DNA from 2 places in the Blautia faecicola genome. Region 2 is predicted to be linked to the other one. Evidence: predicted binding sites of a transcription regulator. Region 2 holds the regulator's gene; the other holds the start of a gene.
The links. The regulator HrcA, encoded in region 2, represses chaperone genes, less so after heat shock. The targets are predictions, from matches to a motif close to TGTTAGCACTCNNNNNNNNNGAGTGCTAACA.
Positions count from the first base shown of each region.

Region 1: clpB (ATP-dependent chaperone ClpB) is a predicted target of HrcA. The motif match lies at 12,379-12,409, and genes of this name have one in related genera.

Region 1 covers NZ_SDKC01000001.1:2,745,849-2,761,214, forward strand. Annotated here, with positions in the region: gene ETP43_RS12410 (LTA synthase family protein) at 1-302, opposite strand, end outside; gene ETP43_RS12415 (valine--tRNA ligase) at 479-3,124, opposite strand; T-box leader at 3,185-3,423, opposite strand; gene ETP43_RS12420 (beta-mannosidase) at 3,627-6,158, opposite strand; cobalamin riboswitch at 6,732-6,927, opposite strand; gene ETP43_RS12425 (putative ABC transporter permease) at 7,057-7,668, opposite strand; gene ETP43_RS12430 (GGDEF domain-containing protein) at 7,862-9,268, opposite strand; gene ETP43_RS12435 (DUF4250 domain-containing protein) at 9,545-9,718, opposite strand; gene clpB (ATP-dependent chaperone ClpB) at 9,731-12,319, opposite strand; gene ETP43_RS17720 (C39 family peptidase) at 12,685-13,863, opposite strand; gene ETP43_RS12450 (phosphatase PAP2 family protein) at 13,961-14,527, opposite strand; gene ETP43_RS12455 (YitT family protein) at 14,716-15,366, opposite strand, start outside.
Region 2 covers NZ_SDKC01000001.1:788,713-804,078, forward strand. Annotated here, with positions in the region: gene ETP43_RS03615 (DUF6070 family protein) at 1-603, shown strand, start outside; gene ETP43_RS03620 (DUF6070 family protein) at 612-1,844, shown strand; gene ETP43_RS03625 (BlaR1 family beta-lactam sensor/signal transducer) at 1,909-3,708, opposite strand; gene ETP43_RS03630 (BlaI/MecI/CopY family transcriptional regulator) at 3,727-4,095, opposite strand; gene uvrB (excinuclease ABC subunit UvrB) at 4,322-6,310, shown strand; gene hrcA (heat-inducible transcriptional repressor HrcA) at 6,862-7,899, shown strand; gene grpE (nucleotide exchange factor GrpE) at 7,918-8,520, shown strand; gene dnaK (molecular chaperone DnaK) at 8,571-10,457, shown strand; gene dnaJ (molecular chaperone DnaJ) at 10,827-11,987, shown strand; gene prmA (50S ribosomal protein L11 methyltransferase) at 12,224-13,213, shown strand; gene ETP43_RS03665 (16S rRNA (uracil(1498)-N(3))-methyltransferase) at 13,215-13,964, shown strand; gene ETP43_RS03670 (cysteine desulfurase family protein) at 13,968-15,122, shown strand; gene thiI (tRNA uracil 4-sulfurtransferase ThiI) at 15,152-15,366, shown strand, end outside.

The sequences.
Region 1 (15,366 bases), 2.0 Mb from region 2:
AGCAAAAATCCGTTCACACATCCCAGGAGAAACCAGAAACATCCCACGATAGTTCTGGCAAGGATTCTATGTTTAAACAGATATACCACAAGGCTTGTGGTAAAAATTAAAAATGCATTGTATAAAAAGATCAGAGGACTTCCGGTCATATACTGCCAGGCTTCCCAGAGGGAATGACGGGAAAGCGCCTCGATTACCAGATACAGTACACAGCACCCCAGAAACTGCAGGGGTACTGACAACAAGTTACAGATCCGAATCACCTGATTGCGGGTAGGTTTTTTCAGATTGATTTTTTTCATGTTTTCTTTCTGCTCCTATCTGCTGCGTAAATACAGAAGCGTACCTGAAATCTCATCGTATTCAGATACGCCCCTAAAATCGGTTCGAAACACGCGCTACATGTTCCGAACCGATATCACGGCAATCGTCAGTGTCTCATGTGATTGCATGGACTTTGACTCGTTGCTCGCATACCTTACCGCAGCTGTGCCAGTCTTTCTTTTACCTGTTCCATCATCTGTGTGTATTTTTCCAGTTTCCCTTTTTCCTCATCGATCTTAGCCTGTGGCGCTTTGCTGATGAAACGTTCGTTGCTCAGCATGCCGTTGACACGGGCTAATTCTTTTTCCAGACGTCCTTCTTCTTTTTCCAGACGCTGGATCTCTTTTTCAATATCTACCAGTTCCGCAAACGGGATGTAGATCACTGCCTGCGGGATCACTGCGGATACTGCGTCCTCTGCGATACCGCTCTTGTCGGTCTGTACCAGAACTTCGCTTGCAGATGCCAGTGTTGCAAAGAAGACTTTACCTTTTTCAAAGGTTTCTCTTACAGATGCATCTTCTGCCACTACATATACGGTAGCTTTCTTGCTCGGTGGTACGTTCATCTCGGTACGCACGCCACGGATGCTTCTGACTGCCTCTTTGATCATCTCGACATCTTTTTCATCCTGTTTGAAATCCCACTCGGTTTTCCATTCCGGCCAGGAAGCGATCATGATGGATTCTTCTTCCGGATCCAAAGTGCAGTAGATTTCCTCTGTGATAAACGGCATGTACGGATGCAGCAGTTTCAGTGCGCCGCCGAGAACCGTTTTCAGTGTCCACAATGCTGCTGCTTTTGTGGTATCCTCGTCATTGTACAGACGCGGTTTTACCATCTCGATGTACCAGTCGCAGAATTCTTCCCAGATAAAGTCGTATACTTTCTGTACGGCAATACCCAGTTCGAATTTTTCCATGTTATCGGTCACATCTTTTGCCACATCGTTGAACTTACACAGGATCCATTTGTCTGCTGCTGTCAGTTCGGACAGATCCATGGAAGCCGGAACTTCTGCTTTTTCCAGGTTCATCATGATGAAACGGGAAGCGTTCCATACTTTGTTTGCGAAGTTTCTGCTGGATTCCACACGCTCCCAGTAGAAACGCATATCGTTACCAGGTGCATTACCGGTCATCAGAGTAAGACGCAGGGCGTCAGCGCCGTATTTGTCGATGACTTCCAGCGGATCGATACCGTTACCCAGGGATTTACTCATCTTTCTTCCCTGAGAATCTCTTACCAGACCGTGGATCAGTACATGATGGAACGGTGCTTTTCCGGTCTGTTCCAGAGCGGAGAATACCATACGGATTACCCAGAAGAAAATGATATCGTATCCGGTTACCAGTACGTCGGTCGGATAGAAGTATTCCATTTCTTCGGTGTTGTCCGGCCAGCCCAGTGTGGAGAATGGCCACAGTGCGGAGGAGAACCAGGTATCCAGGGTGTCTTCATCCTGATGGAAATGATTCTTTCCACATTTCGGGCAGATCTTCGGCATCTCTTTTGCCACTACGGTCTCGCCGCAGTCGTCACAGTAGTAAGCCGGGATTCTGTGTCCCCACCATAACTGTCGGGAGATACACCAGTCACGGATGTTTTCCAGCCAGTGCAGGTAAGTCTTGTCGAAACGTTCCGGAACAAACTGTAAATCGCCGTCTTTCAGGGTGTCGATCGCTGCTTTTGCCATCTCGTCCATCTTTACAAACCACTGCGGTTTGATCATCGGCTCTACGGTTGTGCCGCAACGGTCATGGGTTCCTACGCTGTGGTTGTGCGGTACTACTTTTACCAGCAGTCCCAGATCTTCCAGATCTTTTACCATTGCTTTTCTTGCTTCGTAGCGATCCATGCCTGCGTATTTTCCACCCAGATCGTTGATGGTTGCATCATCGTTCAGGATATTGATTTCTTCCAGGTTATGACGTTTTCCTACTTCAAAGTCGTTCGGGTCATGTGCCGGTGTGATCTTTACACATCCGGTTCCGAACTCTTTGTCTACATACGCATCTGCGATCACCGGGATCTCACGGTCGGTCAGAGGCAGTTTCAGCATCTTTCCTACCAGATCTTTGTATCTGTCATCTTCCGGGTTTACTGCTACTGCGGTATCGCCGAGCAGCGTCTCCGGACGGGTTGTTGCGATCTCTACGAATTTTCCTTCTTCACCGACTACCGGGTAGTTGATGTGCCAGAAGAATCCGTCCTGATCCTCATGCTCTACCTCTGCGTCAGAGATAGAAGTCTGGCATACCGGACACCAATTGATGATACGGGATCCTTTGTAGATATATCCTTTGTTATACAGGCGGATAAATACTTCCTGTACTGCCTTGGAGCATCCTTCGTCCATGGTGAAACGTTCTCTCTCCCAGTCAGCGGAAGCACCCAGTTTTTTCAGCTGGTTGATGATCTTTCCGCCGTACTCTTCTTTCCATGCCCAGGCATGTTTTAAGAATTCTTCTCTTCCGATCTCGTTTTTGTCGATGCCCTGCTCTTTTAATTTGTTGATAACCTTAACCTCTGTAGCGATCGCTGCATGGTCGGTTCCCGGCTGCCACAGTGCTTCGTAGCCCTGCATTCTCTTGAAACGAATCAGGATATCCTGCATGGTCTCATCCAGTGCATGACCCATATGCAGCTGTCCGGTTACGTTTGGCGGCGGCATAACAATGGTAAATGGTTTCTTTGCTTTGTTTACTTTTGCATGAAAATAGCCGCTGTCCAGCCATTTCTGGTATAAGCGGTCTTCGAGTCCTTTCGGATCGTAAGTCTTTGCCAGTTCTTTGCTCATGGTCGTCTCCTTTGTCTTTTTTGAAGATTAGAAACGCCCTCCACTCAGACTCTCATCTGTGTGAAGGGCGAATGTCTCGCGTTACCACCTTGCTTATATGGAAATACAAAATCTCCATACATCTCATTATCCGATAACGGGGATCAGCCGTGAAAGCTTACTGATTTTCTGCCTGAAAAACGTTCAGTCTTCCGGTTCCAAAGCTACCTTCGATATCGTCTGCCGGGGACCTCTCTCAGCCACGAAGTTCCCTCTCTTTGCGGGGTACGGTATCTACTCCTCTTTGTCACTACCTTTTTCTGTTACCTGTTTTCAAAACAAATAAGGCTGACATTACTATAGTAGGCTTTTTTTCTTTTGTCAAGTTTTTTGTTGATACCAGGATCAAAAGTTCGGGAATCTGACGCAAGCTTGCTTGCACGAAGATTTATGAACTTGGGATCCGCCAAAGCATTCGCAATCCGGTATCAAAGGGGCAAAATGCTTTTTGCCCCAACATCTTTTATCGAATATCGTAAACGCTTCGCAGGTTCAGACCGCCTGCCAGCTGCTCTTTTACCTGGTTCTCCCAGTCTGCCGGATCTTCCACTTTTCTGGATGCTTTGCCTAGGATCTTCACTCTCTTTTCTCCGGCATTCATGTCAAAATAGTTGTCGGACAGGATCAGATCTTCGGACGCATTCAGGATCTCCACGCCTTTCGCATATGCTTTCGCGCTGACTACGATCTCATCTCCCTCGATCCGGTAAGACAGCTGTGGATCCAGATAACGGAAATACTTCGGATAGGAGAAGATCGCACTGCCCTCGGAAATACAGGTATCGCCGTCCCATGCCTCGTAGCTTACATACTGACTGAACACATCCACATCCGGATATTCTTCTTTATCCAGCCATACACTCGAAAGTGCCGGTACGGTTACTTCCCGCTCCTCTGCCTTCACTGCGGATGCGTCCGCGTTTCGAAGTGCCCATTTTACCAGGATTTTCTTTTCTTCGAGTGTCTCATTCGTCACATTCAGGCGGATGGATTTTTCATATTCAAAATGCTCACGGTTCATATTTGCTTCCGCAGTCATCCAGTTTTGTTCCTCACAGGATACCATCACCGGTGCAAAGAACCGTTTTGCATAATAATGCAGGGCTTTCCATCTTCCCTCATAATCTACGGATGCCCAGGAAGCTACCGGCCAGCAGTCATTTAACTGCCAGTAGATTGCACCCATACATCTGCCGCGGTTTCTTCTGAAATGTTCTACCCCGTACTTGATTGCTTCCGCCTGTAACATCTGGGAAGCATACAATAACGTGGTAAATTCGGTCGGATAGCGGAAGGTCTGCTGCAGATAATTCAGGATTTTTCCGTTTGCGCCTGCATTTCTCTGGTGTTTTTCCATGACATAAGAGAAAATGTTCCAGTCTGCCGGATCATCGGTAAAAGTTTTGATCGTCTCAAAAGACGGGAAGGACTGGAAACCAAATTCACTTGCATAGCGGAAATAGTAATTCCGGTAATCCGAGAACGGCTTGTTGCCATGCCATACCTCCCAGTAATGCACATCTCCACGGTTCGGATCGGACGGATCATCGAAGCAGCCGCCTGAAGACGGGCTTGCCGGCCAGTAAAACGTTTCCGGATCGTATTTCTTCAGAATCTCCGGAATCACGCGCTCGTACATGAAGAGATAATCGCGCACCTCGCTCGGTTTTGTTACCCACTCTCCCTGTTTTACAAATAGTTCCATCTCATTATTACCACACCACAGTCCCAGGGATGCGTGATGACGTAATCTTTTTACATTATCAATAAATTCTTCCCGGATATTTGCCTCAAAGTCCGGTGTCAGATCATAAACCGCACACGCAAACATAAAGTCCTGCCATACCATCAGTCCCAGTTCGTCACACAGATCATAGAACCAGTCTTCCGGATAGTAACCGCCGCCCCACACACGGACTGCGTTAAAGTTGGCTGCCTTACACTGTTCGAGCAGTTTTCTTGTAGTTTCCGGTGTCACACGACCCAGAAGATGATCTTCCGGGATATAATCGGCGCCCATCGCAAAGATGTCTTTTCCGTTGACCTGATGGGCAAAGCTCTCACCCCACTCGTCCGGATGAATATCCATCGTCATCGTGCGAAGACCGATTTTTCTTGTCCAGCTGTCCACCGGCTGTCCGTCTTTTGCCAGCGTTACGTTCACTTCATATAATGGCTGTTCGCCCACACCGTTTGGCCACCAGAGCTTCGGCTGTTCGATCACCAGATCCTCCGGGGTATCTTTTGCAGTGATCTTTGTACCATCCGGTGCTGTCACAGTTACTTCATAGGTATAGCCATCTGCCTCTTTTCCCACCCGGATCTCTTTTCTGAGATCCTCTTTCGGGTTTCTGCTCACATCAAAATGCAGGGTTACTTTCCCCTCTTTGTGTTCCTGACGGATATATACACTGTCGATTCTGCCTTCGGTCATCGTCAGCAGATACACCGGGCGGAAGATTCCTGCATCCGGCAGATGCGCACCCCAGTCCCATCCGAACATACAGTGTGCTTTGCGGATATGCACAAAGCCATCCATCGCATCTTCACTTCCGTGTGTCGGCTGTTTTTCGTAAGCTTCTTTAATATATTCCAGCGGAGAATGGAAATACACACGCAGGATATTTTCTCCTGCTTTCACCTTTCCTGTCACATCAAACTCCCAGGTTCTGTGCATGTTATAGGTGTTGCCGATCTTTTCTTCGTTCAGGTAAACATCGCAGATCGTGTCCAGTCCTTCAAAACGAAGCCACTGTTTTTCGCCTGCCTGTGCTTCGACTCCCTCGAATACGGTCTCGTACTCGTAATCTTTTTCCATCAGATCCAGAGCCTTGTATTCATTGTCCTTCCAGAACGGATCTTCCATCTGTCCGTTTCTCAACAGATCCGTATAGACAGTTCCCGGAACCTGCGCCGGATACCACTGCACATCGCCCGCAGTATGCATCTTCCATACCGTTGTAAACGGCTGTTTTTTCGTTGTAAAACCCTCCATATTACGCCTCCATTTATATTTTTCTGTAGCTGTTTTTTCCAGTTACTTTTCTCCCTCAGTGTACCATGAAGTTCCGGTGCTTTCAATTGCAAAAAGTTATTTCTACATGCAAGTATGTTGAACGTGCAACGAGATAAAATATGCTTCGCGAATTTTGCTCACGTAAAAAAAGAAGCCCTTGCGGGCTTCCCTTCTCAAGGCCAACCGGATGAAACTGCTCTGCTCCTGCACAAGATCCAAGAGGAATCTATATCACTTGGTTGCGGAGGTAAATGATACAGTAGATCCACAGAACCAGAGTTCCGTTCATCCCTGTCGTTTAATCGTGCATAAATTCAAATAGTCAAGGTCTCGAAACACTACGCTCCTGTTTCGACCATTCCATAAGTTCGCATTTTTTGCAAGCAGAAGAAACTTGCTTCACAAGTTCCTTCTGCTATCACGGCAGTCACCAAGTTCTCACGTAAACGTGGACTTTGGCTCGTTGTCCGCGTAAAAAAGATGTCTTTTCCCCGACAGAAAGTTGACATCTCTTTTTTTCAAACAGGATGTAAAACTTTACTCGGAAGCTTTAACCTTACGACATACAAGCAGGTTTCCTGACTTACAGATCAACAGTCGGCCCTCCTTCTCATACCTTGCGGTACAATGGATCCTACCGGGCTCTCCTCCCTGATTACAGTGACCGGATCGCACAGGATTCTCACCTGAATTCCCTCTCTCACCGGCAAACTTTGTTTGCAGATGCACTTGATATGTTACTATGGAATTTATACAAGAACTATATTAACACTTTGTTACTTTCCTGTCAATACTCCGTTAGGAATGACTTATTCCTTTTATTCATGGATTGATAGATAATAGTATCAAAATCTCATCAAAATGCATCCCGGGAAAGCTACGGCCGCATCGCCAGCACTGCCCCCGCCGGAGCTGTAATTCCTGCTCCCTGGTTCGGATGCAGAATCGAATAGCAGACATCGATCAGAAAAAGCGCGAGCAAAAGAAATGCAATAATTTCCTCGTTTCTGCCCTCTTTTTTTCCAAGCCACTGATTAAATCTCGGTGCGATCCAGTACACGATGGTAAGTCCGCCGGTTCCGAAGATCAGAAGTCCGATCAGACTGACTCTTCCCTGAATCTGAAAGGTATATTCCCGGTAATCCCACCAGCGGGTATGCCAGATCGTCTCCAGCGCCCAGCCGGTCAGGTATTCGATCGTTCCGCACACCAGCATGATCATAAAAAATAATTTCCCCGGCCGCTCAAAAAAATGCCGCAGTACCAGCAGGATCATCACACCGCCCACGCCATAGATCGGAAGCCACGGTCCGAACAGCATGCCACGGTTGATAAAACGGTGATCGATCACCAGATGATATCCCACTTCCCAGCACCATCCGATAAAAGAAAAGAAAAAGAACAGAAAGATCAGGGAAAGCGGCGAATAGCTCTCCGCTGCCGACCTTTTCACATCCTGTTGCATCCACTGTCTGTATACCGCTCTCATTCTGATATCCTCCTTTTTCTGTATTTTCACTGTCTTTAGGATACCCGAATACTTTTGATATTAGTGAAAGGAAAACAAAAGAATTTCTGAAGAAAACAGGAAGAATTTTTTACATAGCATCAATTTTCTTCAAAGTAAAAATATCCGGAAGAGAACACGGAACCTTTCCATGTCTCTCCGGATATTCTTATGCTTATTCTTCTGTTTCTTTTTCTCCATAGAAACCACATCCGTGTTTTCCATGTTCTTTGATCTGATACAGTGCTTTATCGGCATCTTTGAAAATGCTTTCGCCCGGGTTTTCCCGGTCGGAAAATGCAACGCCCACGCTTAACGACACTGCCGGAAGTCCGTCTGTCGGTTCCGAGAGTTCCTGATTCACTGCGGTAATTTTTTCCTGAATCGTATATTTCAGATCACTGGTCATCTCGACCAGCACAATGGCGAATTCATCGCCACCGATTCTGCATACATAGTCTACGCTACGGAATGCACTCTTTAAAAGACTCGATACTTTTTTCAGTATCGCATCACCGGTTGCATGTCCATAGGTATCGTTGACGGATTTGAAGATATCCACATCCACCAGAATCATCGCAAATGGTGCATCGCCTTTTTCATAAATTGCCAGAATTTTTTCAAAAGATCCTTTGTTTAAAAGGTCTGTCATCGCATCATGCTCCGCCTGGTGACGGATCAGCCACTGTGTCTCCTGATTTTCCTCATAAACCTGATTGTACGTAATAGCCAGGTTCTGTAATTCTTCTGCTCCAACTACAGGGAAAATCTCGCCACGCAGAATACTCTCATTATAACGAATCAGCGGTTTCACAACCAGCCAGCGCATCACGATACTGTCTAAAAGAAGCAGTGCGATCACGATCACGATTCCGATCTCCAGTTTCAGATAAATATCTGAAAAAATGCTGGTTGCCCGTCCCTGTCGATTTTGTGTTTTCGTGGTCAGGCTCGCCATACAATCCGATACGTGATCCTGGATTTCTGTTTTCATTCTCTGATACTCGGTATCGCAGACCAGATTCTGCGCTGTTTTTATCTGCTCCTGTGCAGTAAGCGCAAGATCTTCATCGGAAATCGTTGTTTCCTGCAATTCTTCTTCTAACTGTGTCTCTTCTTCTCCATTCGCCAGCGCGATCAGTTTCATCGAGTAATATTCCCGCTCCATAAGCTCACTGGAATAATTCTGCGCCGTCTGCAGCGTCTCAAAGGTATCTGTTCCGTCAAAATACTGCCGGAGTTTCTCCAGAGCGGTTTCCCGTCTCTTCGTTCCATCCGCCTCCTGAAAATACGCTTCCCGGTACTGTGTATCCCCTGTCATCGCATACAGCCGCACCTGCTCGGTCAGATAATCGGAACCATCCTGCAACTGCTTCGCTGCCTTCTCACAGACAATATACTGATCCGTAGCCTCTCTCAACTCCCGAAACTCCTGTGCCCCTTTGACACAGACAAACGTAAATAAAATCGTCAGAAAAATGGTAATCCCCATCCCCCAGGCACTCACCCTCCGAATCCAGACCTTTCTCTTCAATGCATCACGCTTCTTTCCAAAAAACATTTCTACCCGTAATCCTACCACTTCTCCACACTGCTACGCAACCATTCTTCAACATTTTCTCCTCAATTTCCCTTCCAACCATCTTCCTCTCTCTTATTTCATCTCTCTTATCTCATTTCCGTTTCCAATCTCAGCCGCTGCTCGGGGAAAGCCAGGGACAACAGACACTTTGTGGGCGGCTAGCTCAAAACGCCCCTGCCCACGTCTGCTGTTCCTGGCTTTCCCCGAGCGGCGGCATCCGTCAAACGACCACAAAAAAAGAAGCACCCCCACTTCTCGCAGGAATGCCTCTCCCTTTTATACAAACTGGTTCCGATCCACCTCATACACATACTCAATGGATTTCATCTTCTCCACCAGTTCTTCCTTCTCGATGCCCTTATCCTCACAAAGAGCATCCAGACTGGAATAAAAATCTCTCAGCTGCGTATTTACATAACTGAGTAGCATCACCGGATCTTTCGGTATCATCTCAAAACTCCTTTATACAGACTGTACAGAAGCTGTCAACTCACCATCCGTCACATCCAGGACGATCGTATCATCCTGACCGACTTTTCCACCGAGGATCATCTTTGCAGCCAGTGTTTCCACATATTTCTGCAGATAACGTTTCAGCGGACGCGCACCGTATACCGGATCATAACCGCCCTCGATGACGTAACTCTTCGCCGCATCAGTCAGACGGATATGGATTTCCTGATCTGCCAGACGGTTGTTCAGCTCTGCCATTAACAGGTCTACGATACCACCGATGTTGTCTTTGGTCAATGGTTTAAACATAATGATTTCATCCAGACGGTTCAAAAACTCCGGACGGAAATGTCCACGCAGGTCATTCTGTACCATCTCAGCCGCTTCCGGTTTGATGCTGCCATCCTCTTCGATACCATCCAGCAGATAGGACGAACCGATGTTAGATGTCATGATCAGGATCGTATTCTTGAAGTCTACGGTACGACCCTGAGAATCGGTGATCCGGCCATCATCCAGTACCTGTAACAGTACGTTAAATACATCCGGATGCGCTTTCTCAATCTCATCGAACAGAACTACCGAGTACGGTTTTCTTCTGACTGCCTCGGTCAGCTGACCACCTTCCTCGTAGCCTACATATCCCGGAGGCGCTCCGATCAGACGGGATACGGAGTATTTCTCCATATACTCACTCATATCGATTCGCACCATGTTGTTTTCATCATCAAACAGTGTCTGCGCCAGTGTTTTTGCAAGCTCGGTCTTACCGACACCGGTAGGTCCAAGGAACAGGAAGGATCCGATCGGCTTCGTAGGATCTTTGATACCTGCTTTGGAACGGATGATCGCATCGGTCACTTTCGTTACCGCTTCGTCCTGTCCGATCACACGTTTGTGAAGGACATCTTCCAGCCCCAGGATCTTTGTCTTTTCTCCTTCCGTCAGTTTTGCCACCGGAATACCGGTCCATCTGGAAATGATTCTTGCAATCTCTTCATCGGTAACACTCTCATGTACCAGGGAGAGATCCTCATTTTTCACTTTCTCTTCCTCGATCTCCAGCTGTTTTTGCAGTTTCGGCATTTCGCCGTACTGTAATTCCGCAGCCTTGTTCAGATCGTACTGCTGCTGTGCCACCTGGATCTGGCGGTTCAGATCTTCGATCTGTTCACGCAGTGTGGAAAGTTTCTCTACAGAATGTTTCTCATTTTCCCACTGTGCTTTCTGTACGGAAAATGCATCTTTGTATTCTGCCAGTTCTTTTTGCAGATCTGCCAGACGTTCCTGACTGAGTTTGTCGGTCTCTTTTTTCAGCGCCGCTTCCTCAATCTCCATCTGCATGATTTTACGCTGCTGTTCATCCAGTTCTGCCGGAAGAGAATCCAGCTCGGTCTTGATCAGTGCGCAGGCTTCATCCACCAGGTCGATGGCTTTATCCGGCAGGAAACGGTCGGAGATATAACGGTTCGAAAGTGTTGCCGCTGCCACCAGGGCACCATCCGTAATTTTTACTCCATGATATACCTCATACCGTTCTTTCAGTCCACGAAGGATGGAAATGGTATCTTCCACGGACGGTTCATCCACCAGTACCGGCTGGAAACGACGTTCCAGAGCGGCATCTTTTTCGATATACTGACGGTACTCATCCAGTGTGGTAGCACCGATACAGTGCAGTTCTCCACGGGCAAGCATCGGTTTTAACATGTTGCCGGCATCCATCGCACCGTCGGTTTTTCCGGCTCCGACGATCAGATGCAGTTCATCGATAAACAGAATGATCTTTCCTTCGCTCTTTCTGACTTCTTCCAGAACGGCTTTCAGACGTTCCTCGAATTCACCACGATATTTTGCACCGGCTACCAGTGCACCCATATCCAGGGCGAAGATCGTTTTATCTTTCAGTCCTTCCGGTACATCGCCGCGGACGATTCGCTGTGCCAGTCCTTCTACAGCTGCCGTTTTACCTACACCGGGTTCACCGATCAGTACCGGGTTGTTTTTTGTTTTTCTCGAAAGAATACGGATCACGTTTCGAATCTCGTTGTCACGACCGATGACCGGATCCAGTTTCTGATTTCTCGCACGCTCTACCAGATCCTGACCGTATTTTGCCAGGGTATCGTAGGTTGCTTCCGGGTTATCGGAGGTAACTCTCTGGTTTCCTCTTACGGTGCTCAATGCCTGTAAGAAGCGTTCTCTTGTAATTCCATATTCCTGGAACAGTTTTTTCATGCTTGGACTCGGATAACGGAGCATTGCCAGAAACAGATGTTCCACGGAAACATATTCGTCTCCCATGGCTTTGGCTTCGTCCTCACCGCTTACCAGTACCTTATTCAGGTATTGTCCGATATATTGCTGTCCGCCGGAGACTTTGACTCTGGCGTTCAGGGCATTTTCCACGTTATTCAGAAAATGTTCTTTGTTAATCTCCATCTTTTCGATCATCTTTAAGATCAGACTGTCTTCCTGATGAAGCAGATTATACAGTAAATGCTCCTGCTCGATCTCCTGGTTGCCGAAGTCATATGCGGTCTTTTCCAGGTTTTGAACAGCCTGCAATGATTTTTGCGTAAATTTGCTGATATTCATAAGCGCCCCTCCTTTTGGAACACATTGTTTTCTTTGTTCTAGTTGCAATATAACACATGTTTTAGCACTCGTCAATAGGGAGTGCTAATAATTTTTAATTTTTTTCCAGACGGACGCGAAAGAGGCGGCACCGGTTGGGTGTCTGTTTTTCAGATTATACTCGTTTGTGCTTGCACAATAAGGCTTTTGAACTTAGGACACGCTTGATATGTGAAAGTAGCGATTTGCGTAGTAAATCAGCGAATTGCGAATATTGAGAGGATTGCGGGAACAGCTAAGCTGCGGAGCAATCCGTAGTATCAAATGAGTGGCAGAAGACCTTTTGACACTCATATCTTTATATACAAAAAAGGGATACCGTATGTTCAGGTACGGTATCCCCAGCTTTGACGGATCTGTGGTAATATTTCGCTCATGGACCAGTGTTTTTTGGTGTTGGCGGGGCTGTTTGGGTCGTTGACGGTAATTGCACCGTTTTCATCGATACCGGTCAGAACGATAAAGTGACCTGTGTAGGTAAAATCACCCGGATACATGGAACAGATCAGGGGGATGCCGGACCGCAGGGCGGCAAGGATGTTTTCTTGTGTTACCGGGATGTTTTCTGCTGTGAGGCCCAGGTTGTTGGCACCTTCGGTCATCAGCGACCAGGAGGTTCCTTCACCCGGAACGTAATAGCCTTCTTTTTCTGAAAACTGAGCTACGGTCAGGGGATTCCATGTTTCGGAGCCGGTCAGACCACAGGTGATCATGGACAGGCAGGTTGGACCGCAGCCGGTGACGGCAAGGAAATCGCTGCCGTAGGTTTCATACCCCCAGCGTTCATCCCACTGCAAAAAATACGGTATCTCACTGTTTTCTCTGGCAGTTTCCACTTCGGATGAAATATCTATCGTCTGATAGTGTCTTCGCTTCGGATAATTTTTTACAAAATCTGTAGCCTCCGGATATTTTTCTTCCATGTTAAGAAGGCTCTCCGGAATCTGCTCGTGCTGCCGGATCCAGGTTTTCCCTGCCAGCACAACGATGCAGAATGTGGCCAGCAAACCGACGGTCCAGACTATTTTTTTCCGTGTCATATGAAATTTATGACCGCTTTGATTATGTATTTTTTGCTGTTTCCGGTAGTTTTCCTGTGATGCCGCTGTCGCAGCAACGGATGTTATCTGACTTCTCTCTCTCTGCCACCCACTTACCGAAACATTTTCTTTCCATTGTTCCACATCCGGCACATATGTTTCTACATTGCTTTTCCATTTTCCTGATCGATTATTTTCCGCTTTTCGACCCGTTCCCTGTTTTACTCTGTGATTGTTTACTTCCCGCAACTCACGTTTTCTTCTGGCTTTCCGCGCTCTTTCTCTTCTTATTCTGCGTCTCTTTGCCAAAAAGCCGATCAGTTTCATCACAAAATACGCCAATAATGCAATGCCAAAAATGATCAATGCCCCTTCTTCTGTCAGTCCTTCTGTACTGTCCAGCCAGATGAGCACTCCGACCACTGCCATCAGATACAGTAACAATTTCAATATTTTCTTTCCCATTCCCCTCTAAACCTCTTTCTGCCCGGATGGCGTTCTTTTCTCTCTTATTATAAAGAACACCACACGGGCAGACAATTACGTTTCTTTTAAGATTTTCTTATTTCTTCGTCCTCTTCTTTCCGATCCACAAAACCAGACAGGAAGAAAAGATTCCGACGGCCAGACCTCCCAGCACATCGGTCGGATAATGCACGCCCACATACAGGCGGGAAAATGCGATCAGCGCCGCCAGGAGCACTGCCGGTACACCGTATTTTTTCGGTAAGATCCGGTACAGCACCAGCGTGCAGGCAAAGGATGCACAGGTGTGTCCCGACGGGAAAGAATAATCCGTCGGTTTGCTGATCAGCGGCACCAGTCTTTCCACCACTTCATACGGCCGTGTGCGTGCTACCAGATTTTTCAGACACACATTGGTGATCAGCGCGCCGACTCCCATCGACAACAGACCATACCATCCGGCTTTTCCAATCACCGCCCAGGAGCAGTTGCCATTTTTTATCGGATATTTTTCTCCGAGCGTTTTTGCAAATACAACCATCAGGATACATAATGCGATCCAGAACCATCCGCCGTTTCCCAGGGAAGTGATCCCTTTCCAGAACCAGTTCATGCCCTCCCAGCGAAGGTGATCCTGTATCCATAAAAGAATGTTTCCATCCATATCTTTTTCACTTTTGTAACTGTTCAGTACCTTCACAGTTACGAGCCAAAATGTATTTAAAATCACCTTCGGTGATGACATTTTGACTTGTATGTCTCGGGATTTTGGCATGTTCATGCCAAAACACCTCGCGGAATATTTCCTACTGAATAGTTACTCACTTTCTTCTTAATTATATTTTTGTCGTTTCAGGCTTTATCCGTATTTGCCCCGTACACATCCGCGATCTCTGCGATCGATATATAGGCGGAGCGGTCATTTTCACGGACCAGTTCTTTCATTTTTCCTACCTGAAAACGGTTTACCACGATGTACACCACCGTCTTCGGGGAATCGGAATAATATCCTTTCGCCTCGGTGATCGTCATGCCGCACTCAAAGGCTTCGGAGAGTGCCGCGCAGACCTCATCCGGGTGAACCGTTACGATGGTAGCCGCTTTAGATCGATCCAGACCTTCCACAATAAAGTCCACCGTCTTCAGTGCCGCCCCGTAGGTTACGATCGAGTACAGCGGCAAGATCCAGCTGTGGATCACAAATCCGCAGATGATATACAGCACCAGGTTATACGCCATCACAAACGTACCAACCGTAATTCCCAGCCGTTTTGCAAAGATGACGGCGAGAACTTCGATGCCGTCCATCGCTCCTCCAAACCGAATCGCCATACCACTTCCGATACCGGAGATCAGCCCGCCAAAAATAGCGCAGAGAAGCAGATCCGATCCGGCAAGCGGCGATACGATGCTTACATCCACCGGCAGTACATCCGTGATCAGCCATGCTCCGAACGAATAGACCGCCACCGTGTAGATCGCATAGATGGTAAATACGATACC
Region 2 (15,366 bases):
GTGCAGCCATTAGATAAAACATGCCGGGAATTGAATCGAAAATATGTTATGCCGTTGGGGTATGCACTTAATAATCTGTTGATTACAAATTGGGATAATCAGAATTATACGGAACTTGATTTTTATGATCTTTATGAAAAAATGTATTATATGAAATATGGAAAGCAAGTTCCATATGAAGCAAATTATGGTGGAGTAGAATATGAAGTTCCAGAAGATGAGTTTGAAGAGGTTATAAAGACCTATTTACCATTTAGTAATACTGAGATTGAAAAGGGAACTTTTTATAACTCTGATAATAAAACTTTTAGATACAGACCGCGAGGGTTATATGATTGTGAATTCCCATATGAGCCATATTCGGAAGTTATCTCATATGAAAAATTACAAGATGGAACATTAAAACTTACGATAGAAGCAGTATGGGAAATCAGAATGTTAGATCAGGCAATCACCAGTGAATTGATGATAAAACCTATGGAAGACGGAAGTTTCCAGTATTTATCAAATAAGGTAATCAGTTCAGATCAAAATGCAAATGCAGGGTGGTATATGCCAAGGTTAACAGAAGAAGAGTGGGAAGAGAATTACAGTAATAATTAGGGGGCAATATGAAAAGAAAAAGTATTTTGTTAGTACTTTGTATAGGAATGATTCTGACTTCCTGTGAAAGTAAGATATCGTTAAATAGCACAGATGTAAAAAATGAGAAGAATCAGAAAAACACTACCATGGAAAATCCGGATAAGGGATATAATCTACCAATCGATGAAGACAAGAAAAAGGAAGTTGTGAACGATTGTGAAGAAATTATGGGCATTGTCCGAGACATTTATTCTGAATATAATGGAATACAAGAAGCAGATCAGAATACTGCTGAGCAAATGATGAATCGGATGAAAGAAATTATCAAACAAAATGGGAATCCGGTCATTGGTTCCGATCATTATTCTGTTATGGATAATTATCAGAAGATGGAACAATTTTTAAAATCTGCAGAACAAGAAGAAAAAGGAAGTGTAATTTTATATGAAGCAGATACAGATGGTGGAATTACCAGAAAAGAATATAGTTATGATGGAAAAGAAATGAGTGTGATGTTCGCAAAAATGATCTGGAGTGAGGATACAGAGCCTGTACTTACATACATATCGCTATCAAAAATAAAAGAATGGGCATATACTGAAAATGGAAATTTCTGTTATGAATTATGCGTACCTGAACCACCGGAAGTGACAGAGATTGTAGATGGAAGTTGTATTATCCGGGTAAAGCCTTTGAGTGAGGAGTGTCGGGAATATTCAAAAAAATATGTGAGTACGTTCGGCTATCAGGGAAACAATCTGTTATGTTCAAACTGGAATGCGGAGGATATGCAGGGGTTGGATTATAATGGACTTTATGAATATTTTTATCAAATGAAATATGGAGAAAAATTTACTGCAGAAAAAGAGGTTGTGGGAATTCCAGCAGAAGAGTTCGAAAATGTAATTATGACATATCTTCCTGTTACAAAAGAAGAATTGAAAGAATGGGCGGTCTACGATGAACAAAGTAATATGTTTATCTGGAAACGATTGGGATGTGGTAATTATTCACCAACACATTTTGGCTTGTCTTTACCGGAAGTAACAGAGGTCAGGCATAATGAAGATGGAACCATTGTTTTGACAATTCATGCAGTATGTGATTCTGTTGTATGTAATGATGTTGTTATTACACACGAACTTACGATGAAAATTCAGGATGATGGAACGATTCAGTATGTTGGAAACAGGATTTTAGATAATGGTATTGATAATATACCGAGGTATCAGTACCGGTTAGGTAATTTGCAGAATTGATCAGTAGAGAAGAAATAAATAAAGAGAACTGATAACGGGAAATTATGCTATCAGTTCTCTTTATTTATTTCCAAATACCAAGATTAGAAAGTACAGATTCTGTTATTTTGGTAGCCTGACTTCCAGTTGCACCAGAAGAGGATTGAATATTTGTTGCGAAGTAGTAAGTATTATTCGCTGTTTCAATGTATCCGATAAACCAGCCATTGACATCTTTACCATTGACACGACCGGTTCCTGTTTTCCCGTAAAGAGAACCGGAAGAAGTAGTGGAAAGTAGCAGGGCTTTTTTTACTGCCTGGATATTTTTACTGTCAAAATGAAAATTATTTTGATAGAAATTCTGTAACAATTCCACCTGTTCTATAGGTGATATCTTCAGAGAGAAATCTGTCCAATAGAGATTTAGATTTGTTCCAGTATTCTGATTCCCATAGTTTATTGTCTGTAAAAATGTTCTTACGGCTTCAAAACCTGCCTGTGAATCAATTGCCTGAAAATACCAGTTTACGGAATTATGTATAGCCGAGGTTAAATCTTGATCGGCTTCCCATGAATGAAAAGGATATGGTTCTCCATTCCATGTGAAAGTGGAATGTTCTGGTGTAATAATTCCGGATTCCAAGCCAAGTAATGCATCATATATTTTATAAGTCGAATTCGGTGATACACGTGTGGAAGCATGATCCATATTATAAATATTCCATCTATCAGCAGACTGATCATATAAAACAAAACTTCCGGTGTAGTCCCCAAAATTGGAAGAAAGATTTAGCTGAGTAATATTCTTTTCGGTTGTGTCAAAATGATAGCCAGTCTGATCAGAAGCATAAACAGAAAGTATGGGAATGCATCCAATGATGATAGTAGAGACGAATATGCATATAAGATATCCACGAATTTTTTGTTTAAAAGTAGGTTGGTGGAATGATGCAATATTTAAAATGCGTCCTTTTAACTGTTTTATATTTCCACTGATTCCCATAGTAAGAGGGAATGGAGACAGAGCTATTGTTTCGGCAAAGTTAATCAGTGTATTTCCATATGACTTGTATTCTGTTTCTTTTAATAATTGTAATACAGCACTGTCGCAGGCAAGTTCCCGTTCCTGTCGTATTCTTTTTAGAAAATACCAGATTAGGGGATTGAACCAGTAGAAAACATTTACTGTATTTATCAAATATCCAATTAGAATATCTTTATGCTTGTAGTGCTGCAGTTCATGAAGAAGCATATATCGAATATCAGTTGAACTTATAGTTCCAGCGTTAAAATCTGAAATCAAGTGAATTGGAAGATAAATGCGAGGATGCAGGAAACCAGCCAAAACAGGAGATTTCAAAAATGCTGTACTATAAATCGGAATGGTATGCTTGCTGTTCACTTCGTTTAAACATTCTATATAAAGAGCGTTTAGTTCTTCATTTTGAAGAGGTAAAGCAGAACTATGTAAGGCTTTTACTTGTTTTACTGAGCGGTAGAGAAGAAAAAACATTATGAATATACCGATACTCCAGAAAAATACAAGTAATGTGTGAATAAAAGTTGGTATTTGGGTGCTGACAGAGACAGCAAAATCATTTATTTTATCCAAATTATAACCATTACCAGAAAGAAAAGTGGTTTGAATGTCACCATTGGTACTTGAACTGGCTGTCAGCAAATGTCTCCACGATATAGAAGATGGGGCAGAGTTTATCGGTAAAAAGGGAACAATTAGAACGGCAAGAAATATAATCGAAAGATTATATTGCATACGTGCGGATAATTGCCTTTGCAATAAATTTTTTAATCCCAGTAAACTACCTAAAAAAATACAAATGATGGCATTACAGAGTAAAAATCGAAAACTAAAATATATCAAAATATGCTCCTCCCATGGTTAATGATTGGAAAGAAGATTCCGTAAGCTGGCAATGTCTTCTTCAGACAATTTATCATCCTCAATGTAAGAGGCAAGCATAGAAGTGATATTACCATTATAATATCGCTTTAAAAAAGAATTACTTTCCTGCCGAATATATTCGTCTTCCTTGACCAATGGAGTATAGACAAAAACCCGGCTTTGTTTTTCATAGGTTAGTGCTTTTTTAGAAACGAGACGTTTAATCAATGTCTGAATTGTTTTAGGACTCCAACTGGAAATTTGTGTTAATTTTTCAGTAATTTCATTGGTGCTGATTGGTGCGTATTTCCAAACGATTTTCATAACTTCAAATTCAGCTTCTGAAATTTGAGGCAGATTGCTCATGTGATATTCCTCTAAATCTTACGTGTGTAATAAAAATAGTATATATCGGAAAAGGATGGTCTGTCAATGTGTTTAAAATTTACAATTAAATTTCACAGAACAAACATTCGGCTTTGCTCTGTACTTTTTTTCTTCCGAATGCTATACTGGATAAGTAACAATACTAAGAATACAACTACTATTTCTAAAATATCACCGCCAGCCAGAGCGGATCAGGAGAAATCATATGGATCATTTTGAATTAGTATCCGAATACAAACCAACCGGCGATCAGCCTGAAGCGATCAAAGAGCTGGTCGAAGGGTTCAAAGAAGGCAACCAGTGCCAGACGCTGCTTGGTGTCACAGGTTCCGGTAAGACATTTACGATGGCAAATGTCATTCAGCAGCTGAATAAACCGACACTGATCATCGCACATAATAAAACATTAGCAGCGCAGTTATATGGAGAGTTTAAGGAGTTTTTCCCGAATAACGCAGTGGAATATTTTGTATCCTACTACGATTACTATCAGCCCGAAGCCTACGTCCCGTCCACGGACACCTACATTGCCAAGGATTCCGCCATCAACGAAGAAATCGATAAGCTCCGTCTTTCCGCCACAGCAGCACTTTCCGAACGAAAAGATGTCATCATCGTATCGAGTGTTTCCTGTATCTATGGAATCGGTAGTCCAAAAGACTATCAGAACATGATGATCTCTCTGCGTCCTGGAATGGAGAAAGACAGGGATGAGGTGCTGCGGAGTCTGATTGATATGCAGTATGACCGAAACGATATGGATTTTCACCGTGGAACCTTCCGGGTGCGAGGGGATGTGGTGGAGATTATTCCGGCATATGAATCGGATGTGGCGATCCGGGTGGAATTCTTCGGAGATGAGATTGACCGGATCACGGAAGTGGATGTGCTGACCGGGGAGATCCGGAGAGAACTGAATCATATCGCCTTATATCCGGCGTCTCATTATGTTGTGCCGATGGAACGTATCCTGGAGGCCTCCAAGGCCATTGAAAAAGAAATGGAAGAACAGGTGGCGTATTTTAAAAGCGAAGACAAACTTCTCGAGGCACAGAGAATCAGCGAACGGACCAATTTTGATCTGGAAATGATGAAAGAGACAGGTTTTTGTTCCGGTATCGAGAACTATTCCCGGCATCTGGCAGGACTGAAACCGGGAGAGCCGCCGTATACACTGATGGATTACTTCGGGGATGATTATCTGATCATGATCGATGAGTCCCATATTACAGTGCCACAGGTGCGAGGGATGTATTTTGGTGACCAGTCGAGAAAATCGACGCTGGTGGATTATGGATTCCGTCTTCCGTCGGCAAAAGATAACCGCCCGTTGAACTTTGAAGAATTTGAGGAGAGGATTGATCAGGTGCTTTTCGTGTCGGCAACGCCGGGACAGTATGAAAAAGATCACGAACTTCTTCGGGCAGAGCAGATCATCCGTCCGACCGGACTTCTGGATCCTTATGTGGAAGTGCGTCCGGTGGAGGGACAGATTGACGATCTGGTAGGGGAAGTCAACAAAGAGGTGGAAAAACACAATAAGATCCTGGTGACAACGCTTACCAAACGAATGGCAGAGGAACTGACCGATTATATGAAAGATTTGGGTATCCGTGTCAAATACCTGCATTCCGATATTGATACGCTGGAACGTTCGGAGATCATCCGTGATATGCGTCTGGATGTCTTCGATGTATTGGTCGGCATCAACCTGCTTCGAGAAGGGCTGGATATCCCGGAGATCTCATTGGTAGCAATCCTGGATGCGGATAAAGAAGGATTCCTGCGATCGGAAACTTCTCTGATCCAGACGATCGGTCGCGCAGCCAGAAATGCAGAGGGACATGTCATCATGTATGCCGATGTGATCACCGATTCCATGCGCCGTGCGATCGATGAGACGCTTCGGAGAAGAGAGCTACAGGAAGCATATAATAAGGAACACGGAATTACACCGAAGACGATCAAAAAGGCAGTCCGGGATCTGATCAGCATATCCAAAGAAGTGGCAAAGACGCAGAAGAAGCTGGAAAAAGATATGGAATCCATGAGCCGCAAGGAACTCGAAGAACTGATCGGAAAAGTACAAAAACAGATGAAAGCGGCAGCAGCCGACCTGAACTTCGAGATGGCAGCCGAGCTGCGTGACCAGATGATTGAACTGAAGAAGAATCTGGAAGAACTGGACAAGTAAGAGTACGACTCAAAAATCTGTATTTATATAAAGAAAGAATTTTCTGGGAAAATATCCTCAAAATGTGTGAGAGGACATTTTCGGCAGGAGATTCTTTCTTTTTATTTTACGCGAGCAACGAGCCAAAGTCCATGCTTGCATGAGACCTTGGCGACTGCCGTGATAACGAGAAAAATTCGTGAAGCGTATTTTTCTCGTTTACGCGAGCAACGAGTCAAAGACCTGGTTGTGTGAGAACACGGCGATTGTTGCGATAACGAGAAAAGTTTGCAAAGCATAAAGTATATGTCATCTTACGTGAGTGAATAATGTGTCAAAACTATGCTTGTATGAGAACACAGAGGCTTCCAGAAAACGAAAGTAAGAGAAAAACACAGGAGAAAATTTCCAGCTTAAAACACCAATAAGAAAAGAAATCCAAGAAAAAACAAAAATTTTCAAAATACCCATTGACAAATAAAAGAGGCAGTGCTATCTTTAAACCATAGATGTTAGCACTCCACTTAAACGAGTGCTAACACAACAAAAAGACAAAGAAGGAGGCAGAGAAGATGCAGGATTTGGATGAAAGAAAACGCAAGATTTTAAAAGCGATTATCCAGACCTATCTGGAAACTGGTGAGCCGGTTGGTTCGAGAACCATTTCCAAATACACAGATTTGAATCTGAGTTCTGCCACCATTCGAAATGAGATGTCGGATCTGGAAGATCTGGGATACATCGTACAGCCTCACACCTCAGCGGGCAGGATTCCATCGGATCTCGGTTATCGGTTATATGTCGATGAACTGATGAAAGAAAAAGATCAGGAAGTTTCCGAGATGAAGGAAATCATGATCGAGAAGACAGACCGGATGGAACGGGTGCTCAAACAGGTGGTCAAGGTGCTTGCATCCAATACGAATTATGCGACGCTCATTACCGGTCCTACCTATCATCACAACAAAGTAAAGTTCATTCAGTTATCCAAGCTGAACGAAGAACAGCTTCTGGCGGTGATCGTTGTGGAAGGCAACCTGGTAAAGAACCAGATCGTGAATCTGGATGAGACGATCGATGATGAACAGATCCTGAAACTGAACCTGTTATTGAACACACAGCTGAATGGCCTGACGATCGAAGAGATCAGTCTTGGCATGATCACGAAGCTGAAAGAACAGGCAGGTGTCCACAGCGGCGTGGTAAGTACCGTATTAGATGCGGTGGCAGATGCCATTGCAGTGGACGATGAGGAAGTTCCGATATATACAAGCGGAGCGACCAACATCTTCAAGTATCCGGAACTGGCAGACAGCAGTAAAGCCAGCGAGCTGATATCCGCATTTGAGGATAAGCAGGAACTGGTTGAGATGATTAAAGATACCGTTTCTGATTCCGGAGAGAATACAGGAATTCAGGTATATATAGGAAATGAAAGCCCGATACAGACCATGAAAGACTGCAGCGTAGTTACCGCATCGTATGATCTGGGAGAGGGAATGAAAGGAACGATAGGAATTATCGGACCGAAGCGAATGGATTATGAAAATGTAGTAGATAATCTGAAAACATTGAAAGTCCAGTTGGACAACATATTCAAAAAGCCGTAGAAAGGTGGAATGTGAGAGATGACAGAAGAAAATAAAACGACTGCTGAGGAGACAGCCGAAGAGGTAAAAGAAACCGAGGCAGCTGAAGACGAAGTCACCGAAGCAACTCCTGAAACTCAGGCAGGAAGCGAAGAAGTGGAAGAGACCAAAGAGAAAAAACTTTTTGGAAAAAAGAAAAAAGATAAAAAAGATGAAAAAGATGAAAAAATCGAAGAACTGACCGATCGCGTAAAACGCCAGATGGCCGAGTTCGAAAACTTCAGAAAACGTACCGAAAAAGAAAAAGCAGGTATGTATGCTGTGGGAGCCAAGGATGTGATCGAGAAGATCCTTCCGGTAGTCGATAACTTTGAAAGAGGTCTGGATGTCGCAGAAGACAAAGAAGATCCTTTCGTACAGGGAATGGAAAAAATCTACAAACAGTTCCTCACCGCACTGGATGGCATGGGAGTAAAAGCCATTGAAGCTGTAGGAAATGAATTCAATCCGGATTTTCACAATGCAGTGATGCATGTGGAAGATGAAACAGTCGGAGAGAACATCGTAGTAGAAGAGTTCCAGAAGGGTTACATGTACAAAGACAGTGTAGTCCGCCACAGCATGGTAAAAGTAGCCAACTAACAATTATCAGAATATAGATTAAGATTATAATTCATGAGGAGGAAACAGTCATGGGAAAAATCATTGGTATTGACTTAGGAACAACAAACAGCTGTGTAGCTGTTATGGAAGGTGGAAAACCAACCGTTATCACAAATGCAGAAGGAGCAAGAACAACACCATCTGTAGTAGCATTTACAAAAACAGGAGAAAGACTGGTAGGTGAACCTGCAAAACGTCAGGCAGTAACCAACGCAGATAAAACAGTTTCTTCTATTAAAAGACATATGGGTACTGACTACAAAGTAACCATCGATGACAAAAAATATTCTCCACAGGAGATTTCCGCTATGATCCTGCAGAAGATGAAATCCGATGCAGAAAACTACCTGGGTGAAAAAGTAACAGAGGCAGTTATCACTGTTCCGGCTTACTTTAACGATGCACAGCGTCAGGCAACCAAAGATGCAGGTAAGATCGCAGGTCTGGATGTAAAACGTATCATCAACGAGCCTACAGCAGCAGCTCTGGCATATGGTCTGGACAACGAACAGGAACAGAAGATCATGGTATACGACTTAGGTGGTGGTACATTTGATGTATCTATCATCGAGATCGGTGATGGCGTTATCGAAGTTCTGTCTACCGCAGGTAACAACCGTCTGGGTGGTGATGACTTCGACCAGAAAGTAGCAGATTACATGCTGGCAGAGTTCAAGAGAACAGAAGGTGTAGACCTGTCTCAGGATAAGATGGCTCTGCAGAGAATCAAAGAAGCAGCAGAGAAAGCGAAAAAAGAACTTTCTTCTTCTACAACAACCAACATCAACCTGCCATTCATCACAGCTACAGCAGAAGGTCCGAAACACTTCGATATGAACCTGACAAAAGCAAAATTCGATGAACTGACACATGATCTGGTAGAACTGACAGCAGAACCTGTAAGAAGAGCACTGTCAGATGCAGGACTGACCGCTTCTGAACTGAGCAAAGTCCTTCTGGTTGGTGGTTCTACACGTATCCCGGCTGTACAGGATAAAGTAAAACAGCTGACAGGACATGAACCAAGCAAGAGCCTGAACCCGGATGAGTGCGTAGCTCTGGGAGCTTCCGTACAGGGTGGTAAACTGGCAGGCGATGCCGGTGCCGGCGATATCCTGCTTCTGGATGTAACTCCACTGTCACTGTCTATCGAGACAATGGGTGGTATCGCAACCAGACTGATCGAGAGAAATACAACCATCCCGACCAAGAAGAGCCAGATCTTCTCCACAGCAGCAGATAACCAGACAGCCGTAGACATCAACGTCGTACAGGGTGAGAGACAGTTTGCGAAAGACAACAAATCTCTTGGACAGTTCCGTCTGGATGGTATCCCGCCAGCAAGAAGAGGTGTTCCGCAGATCGAAGTAACTTTTGATATTGATGCCAACGGTATCGTAAATGTATCTGCAAAAGACCTGGGAACAGGAAAAGAACAGCACATTACTATCACAGCTGGTTCCAATATGTCTGATTCCGATATCGACAAAGCAGTAAAAGAAGCTGCTGAGTACGAAGCACAGGATAAGAAGAGAAAAGAAGCTATCGATACAAGAAACGATGCAGACGCTATGGTATTCCAGACAGAGAAAGCCATCGAAGAAGTAGGTGACAAACTGGATGCCAACGATAAGACAGCAGTAGAAGCTGATCTGGCAGCTCTGAAAGATCTGATTGCAAAGGCTCCTGTAGATAACATGACAGATGAGCAAGTTGCAGAGATCAAAGCTGCAAAAGAAAAACTGATGGAAAGCGCACAGAAACTGTTCGCAAAAGTATACGAGCAGGCACAGGGAGCAGCAGGTGCTCAGGGTGCAGGTCCGGACATGAACGGTGCAGCAGGCGGTGCTTCTCAGGGATCCAGCGAAGCAGGCTACGGCGATGATGTCGTAGACGCTGACTACAAAGAAGTTTAATAAAGCGAATAAAAATGCTTACCAAACGGTTGCAAAACTCATGTAAGTAAGTTCAGGGGACGGGGATACCGGAAGGATCACCGTCCCCATAATGTGATGATACCAGGGTTAAAAGGTCGGAAATCTGACGCAAGCTTGCTTGCAGGAAGATTTCTGAACTTTTAACCCGCCAAAAACATGAGTAAGTAGCTATTTTTCGAAGAAAAATGAGCGGATTACGAATGTTTTTGAGGATTGTGAGAGTACGAAGTACGGAACAATCCGGTATCAAAGGGGTCAAAATATTTTTTGACCCCAACATCATTTAGTTTGATAATTCCGCAGTTGTATCCCCCAGGGGTACGAGGCGTTTCGATAAGGTGAAAGAAAATGGCAGAGAAAAGAGATTATTATGAGGTTCTGGGTGTAGAGCGCGGAGCTGATGATGCGACCTTGAAAAAAGCATACCGGAAACTGGCGAAAAAATATCATCCGGATATGAACCCAGGGGATAAAGAAGCAGAAGCAAAATTCAAAGAGGCGACAGAGGCGTACAGCGTACTGAGCGATCCGGAAAAGAGAAGAACATACGACCAGTACGGTCATGCAGCATTTGAAAATGGTGGAGCCGGTCAGGGTGGCGGTTTCGGTGGATTCGACTTTAACGGCGCAGATATGGGCGATATCTTCGGCGATATTTTCGGGGATCTGTTCGGCGGCGGAAGAAGCCGCAGAGCGAACAACGGTCCGATGCGTGGAGCAAACCTGCGTGCGGTTGTTCATATTACTTTCCAGGAAGCAGTTTTCGGCTGCGAAAAAGAACTGGAACTGACACTGAAAGATACCTGTACCAAATGTAACGGAACCGGTGCAAAACCGGGTACTTCTCCGGAAACCTGTAGCAAATGTCATGGAACCGGTCAGGTAACCTATACACAGCAGTCCATGTTCGGTATGGTACGAAACGTACAGACCTGTCCGGACTGTGGAGGAACCGGTAAGATCATCAAAGACAAATGCCCGGATTGCCGTGGAACCGGATTTACCGCAAGCAGAAAGAAGATCCAGGTATCTATTCCGGCAGGTATCGACGATGGACAGAGCATCCGTATTCGTGAAAAAGGAGAACCGGGAACCAATGGCGGACCGAGAGGCGATCTGCTGGTAGAAGTACAGGTAGCCCGTCATCCGATCTTCCAGAGACAGGATATGAATATCTTCTCCACAGCACCGATCACCTATGCACAGGCTGCACTGGGTGGTAAGATCCGCATCAACACGGTAGACGGTGAAGTAGAGTACGAAGTAAAACCCGGTACACAGACCGATACCAAGATCCGTCTGCGCGGAAAAGGTGTACCGTCACTGAGAAACAAAAATGTTCGTGGTGATCAGTATGTCACCCTGGTTGTCCAGGTACCGACCAAACTTTCCGAGGAAGCCAAAGATGCACTTCGTGCTTTCGACGCAGCATGCCAGGGAAAACCGGCACCGGAGAAAGAAAAGAAAAAACGCTTCATGGATAAACTGAAAGAAACCTTTGAGGATTAGTAACTATTCAGTAAGGAATATTTGTAACTGTGAAGGAACTGAACAGTTACGAAGATTAGAAATAACAGACTGTACGACAGAAAATAAAAAAGAGTCAGACAGTTACAGGCAAAAGAGACTGTCCGGAAAACAGAAATAGTTTCCGGGCAATCTCTTTTGTTGCTTTTTCGGACAGAATCTAGTATAGTTATCATAGCTATGCACTTGTGTACTTGTACAGAAAGGTGAGAAATACTATGAAATGGAAAAAATTTAAAATAAAAACAGTGACAGATGCAGAAGATATTATCATCAGTACGTTATATGATATCGGACTGGAAGGCGCACAGATTGAAGACAAAGTGCCGCTGACTGCGATGGAAAAAGAGCAGATGTTTGTAGACATCCTGCCGGACGGACCGGAAGATGACGGAATCGCTTACTTAAGTTTCTTTGTGGAAGAGGCAGAAGACGGAACCCTTACGGTAAATGGCGAGGAGAAAACAGAAGAAGAGATTCTTTCTCAGGTAAAAGAAGAACTGGAATCCCTGCGGATGTTCTGTGAGATCGGCGAGGGCAGTATTGCCGTGGATGAGACGGAAGATATCGACTGGATCAACAACTGGAAAAAATACTTCAAACAGTTTTATGTGGATGACATTCTGATCATTCCTTCCTGGGAAGAAGTCAAAGAAGAAGACAAAGACAAGATGATCATCCATATCGATCCGGGAACAGCATTTGGAACCGGTATGCATGAGACCACACAGCTGTGTATCCGCCAGCTGAAAAAATACGTGACACCGGAGACCGAACTTCTCGATGTGGGAACCGGAAGCGGTATTCTGTCGATCATTGCACTGAAAATGGGTGCAAAACACGCAGTCGGAACCGATCTGGATCCATGTGCGGTACCGGCAGTGGAAGAAAATAAAGAAGTAAACGGAATCATTCCGGAAAGCTTCGACATGATGATCGGAAATATCATCGATGACAAAGAAGTACAGGATAAAGTCGGATACGGATGCTACGATATCGTAGTGGCAAATATTTTGGCAGATGTTTTGGTACCGCTGACACCGGTCATTGTTAACCAGATGAAACCGGGCGCAGTATATATTACCTCCGGTATCATCGATGACAAAGAACCGACCGTAGTAGATGCCGTGAAAGCAGCCGGTCTGGAGATTCTGGAAGTGACATATCAGGGCGAGTGGGTATCCGTAACCGCAAGAAAGCAGGCGTAAGATGTATCGTTTTTTTGTAAAACCGGAACAGATTGATATGGAAGAAAAAAAGGTGCATATCACAGGCAGTGATGTGAACCATATAAAAAATGTGCTTCGGATGCGTCAGGGAGAAACCATCCTGATCAGCGCAGGGGATAATCTGGAATATACCTGTCTGGTCGGCGAGATGGAAGCGGAAGAAGTGATCGCAGATATCAGCTATGTGCAGGAAGTAGGCATGGAGCTGCCGTCAAAGATTTATCTGTTTCAGGGACTTCCAAAGAGTGACAAGATGGAGATGATCATTCAGAAAGCGGTGGAACTCGGCGTTTATGAAGTGATTCCGGTGAGCACTGCACGGGCGGTAGTAAAACTGGATGCCAAAAAAGAAGCATCCAAACAGAAACGGTGGCAGACGATCGCAGAAAGCGCTGCAAAACAGTCCAAACGAATGGTGATTCCACAGATTCATTCTGTGATGAAGTTTTCAGAGGCAGTGAACTACGCCGGAGAGCTGGATATCCGGTTTATTCCGTATGAACTTGCCGAAGATATGGCGCATACGAAAAAACTGTTTGAACAGATCGAACCGGGACAGTCCATCGGTATCTTTATCGGACCGGAAGGTGGATTTACACCGGAAGAGATTGAACTTGCCATGGCACATCAGGTACAGCCGATCACACTGGGAAAACGGATTTTGCGGACAGAGACAGCAGGAATGACGGTACTCTCGATCCTGATGTTTTTGCTGGAAGGAAAGGAATAACAAGTGGAAGCATATTTAGATAATTCAGCCACAACCCGCTGTTATGCAGAGGTGAAGGATATTGTCGTAAAGACTATGATGGATGACTATGGCAATCCTTCCGCCATGCATCAGAAGGGTGTGGAGAGTGAACGATACGTGAAAGAAGCGGCAGGACAGATCGCGGCTACGTTAAAAGTACAGGAAAAAGAAATTTATTTTACCTCCGGTGGAACCGAGTCCAACAACTGGGCACTGATCGGAACAGCACTGGCAAACAGACGGCAGGGGAATCATATCATTATCAGTAGCATTGAACATCCGGCAGTATCCGCCCCGGCGGAATTTCTGGAAAGCCAGGGATTTGAAGTGACGAGACTGGGTGTCAATGCACAGGGACAGATTTCTCTGGAAGAACTGAAAGAAGCGATCCGTCCGGAGACGGTTCTGGTATCGGTGATGTTTGTGAATAACGAAATCGGAGCGGTAGAGCCGATTGCAGAGATCGGGGAACTGATCAAACAGGTGAATCCGAAGACGTATTTTCATGTAGATGCGATTCAGGCATATGGAAAATTCCGGATTCTTCCGAAAAAAATGCATATCGATATGCTTTCCGCGAGCGGACATAAGATTCACGGACCGAAAGGAACCGGATTCTTATATATCAGTGAAAAAATGAAAATTGTCCCGATCATCTACGGAGGTGGTCAGCAGAAAGGCATGCGCTCCGGCACGGACAATGTGCCGGGAATCGCAGGACTGGGACTGGCTTCTAAAATGGTCTATGATCATCTGGAAGAAAATGTAAATCATATGTATGATCTTCGCGCGTATTTTGTCGGAGAACTCGAAAAGATGGATCAGGTTGTGGTTCATGGTCCGCACGGGGAAGCGGCTGCGCCGCAGATCGTAAGTGCTGCATTTGTGGGTGTGCGAAGCGAAGTGTTATTACATACCCTGGAAGAAAGAGACATCTATGTGTCAGCGGGAAGTGCCTGCTCCACACATAAAAGAAGCGGAAGCCCGACGCTGACAGCCATCGGACTGCCGAAGAATCAGATGGAAGCAACCGTACGGTTCAGTTTCTGTGAGACAACCACAAAAGAAGAACTGGACTATACGTTACAGGTGTTAAATGAAGTAGTACCGATGCTGCGCCGGTATGCAAGACATTAAGCGCAGGAAGGAACAGAAGGAGAAAAGAGATGTTTAAAGCATTTTTAGTAAAATATGCGGAGATCGGCATCAAGGGAAAAAACAGATATCTGTTTGAAGATGCGCTGATCCGTCAGATGGAATATGTATTGAAACCGGTAGAGGGAACCTTCCATGTAACCAAAGAGCAGGGAAGAATCTATGTGCTGACCGAGGGTGACTTTGATTATGAGGAAGCGCTGGAAGCGTTAAAACGCGTATTTGG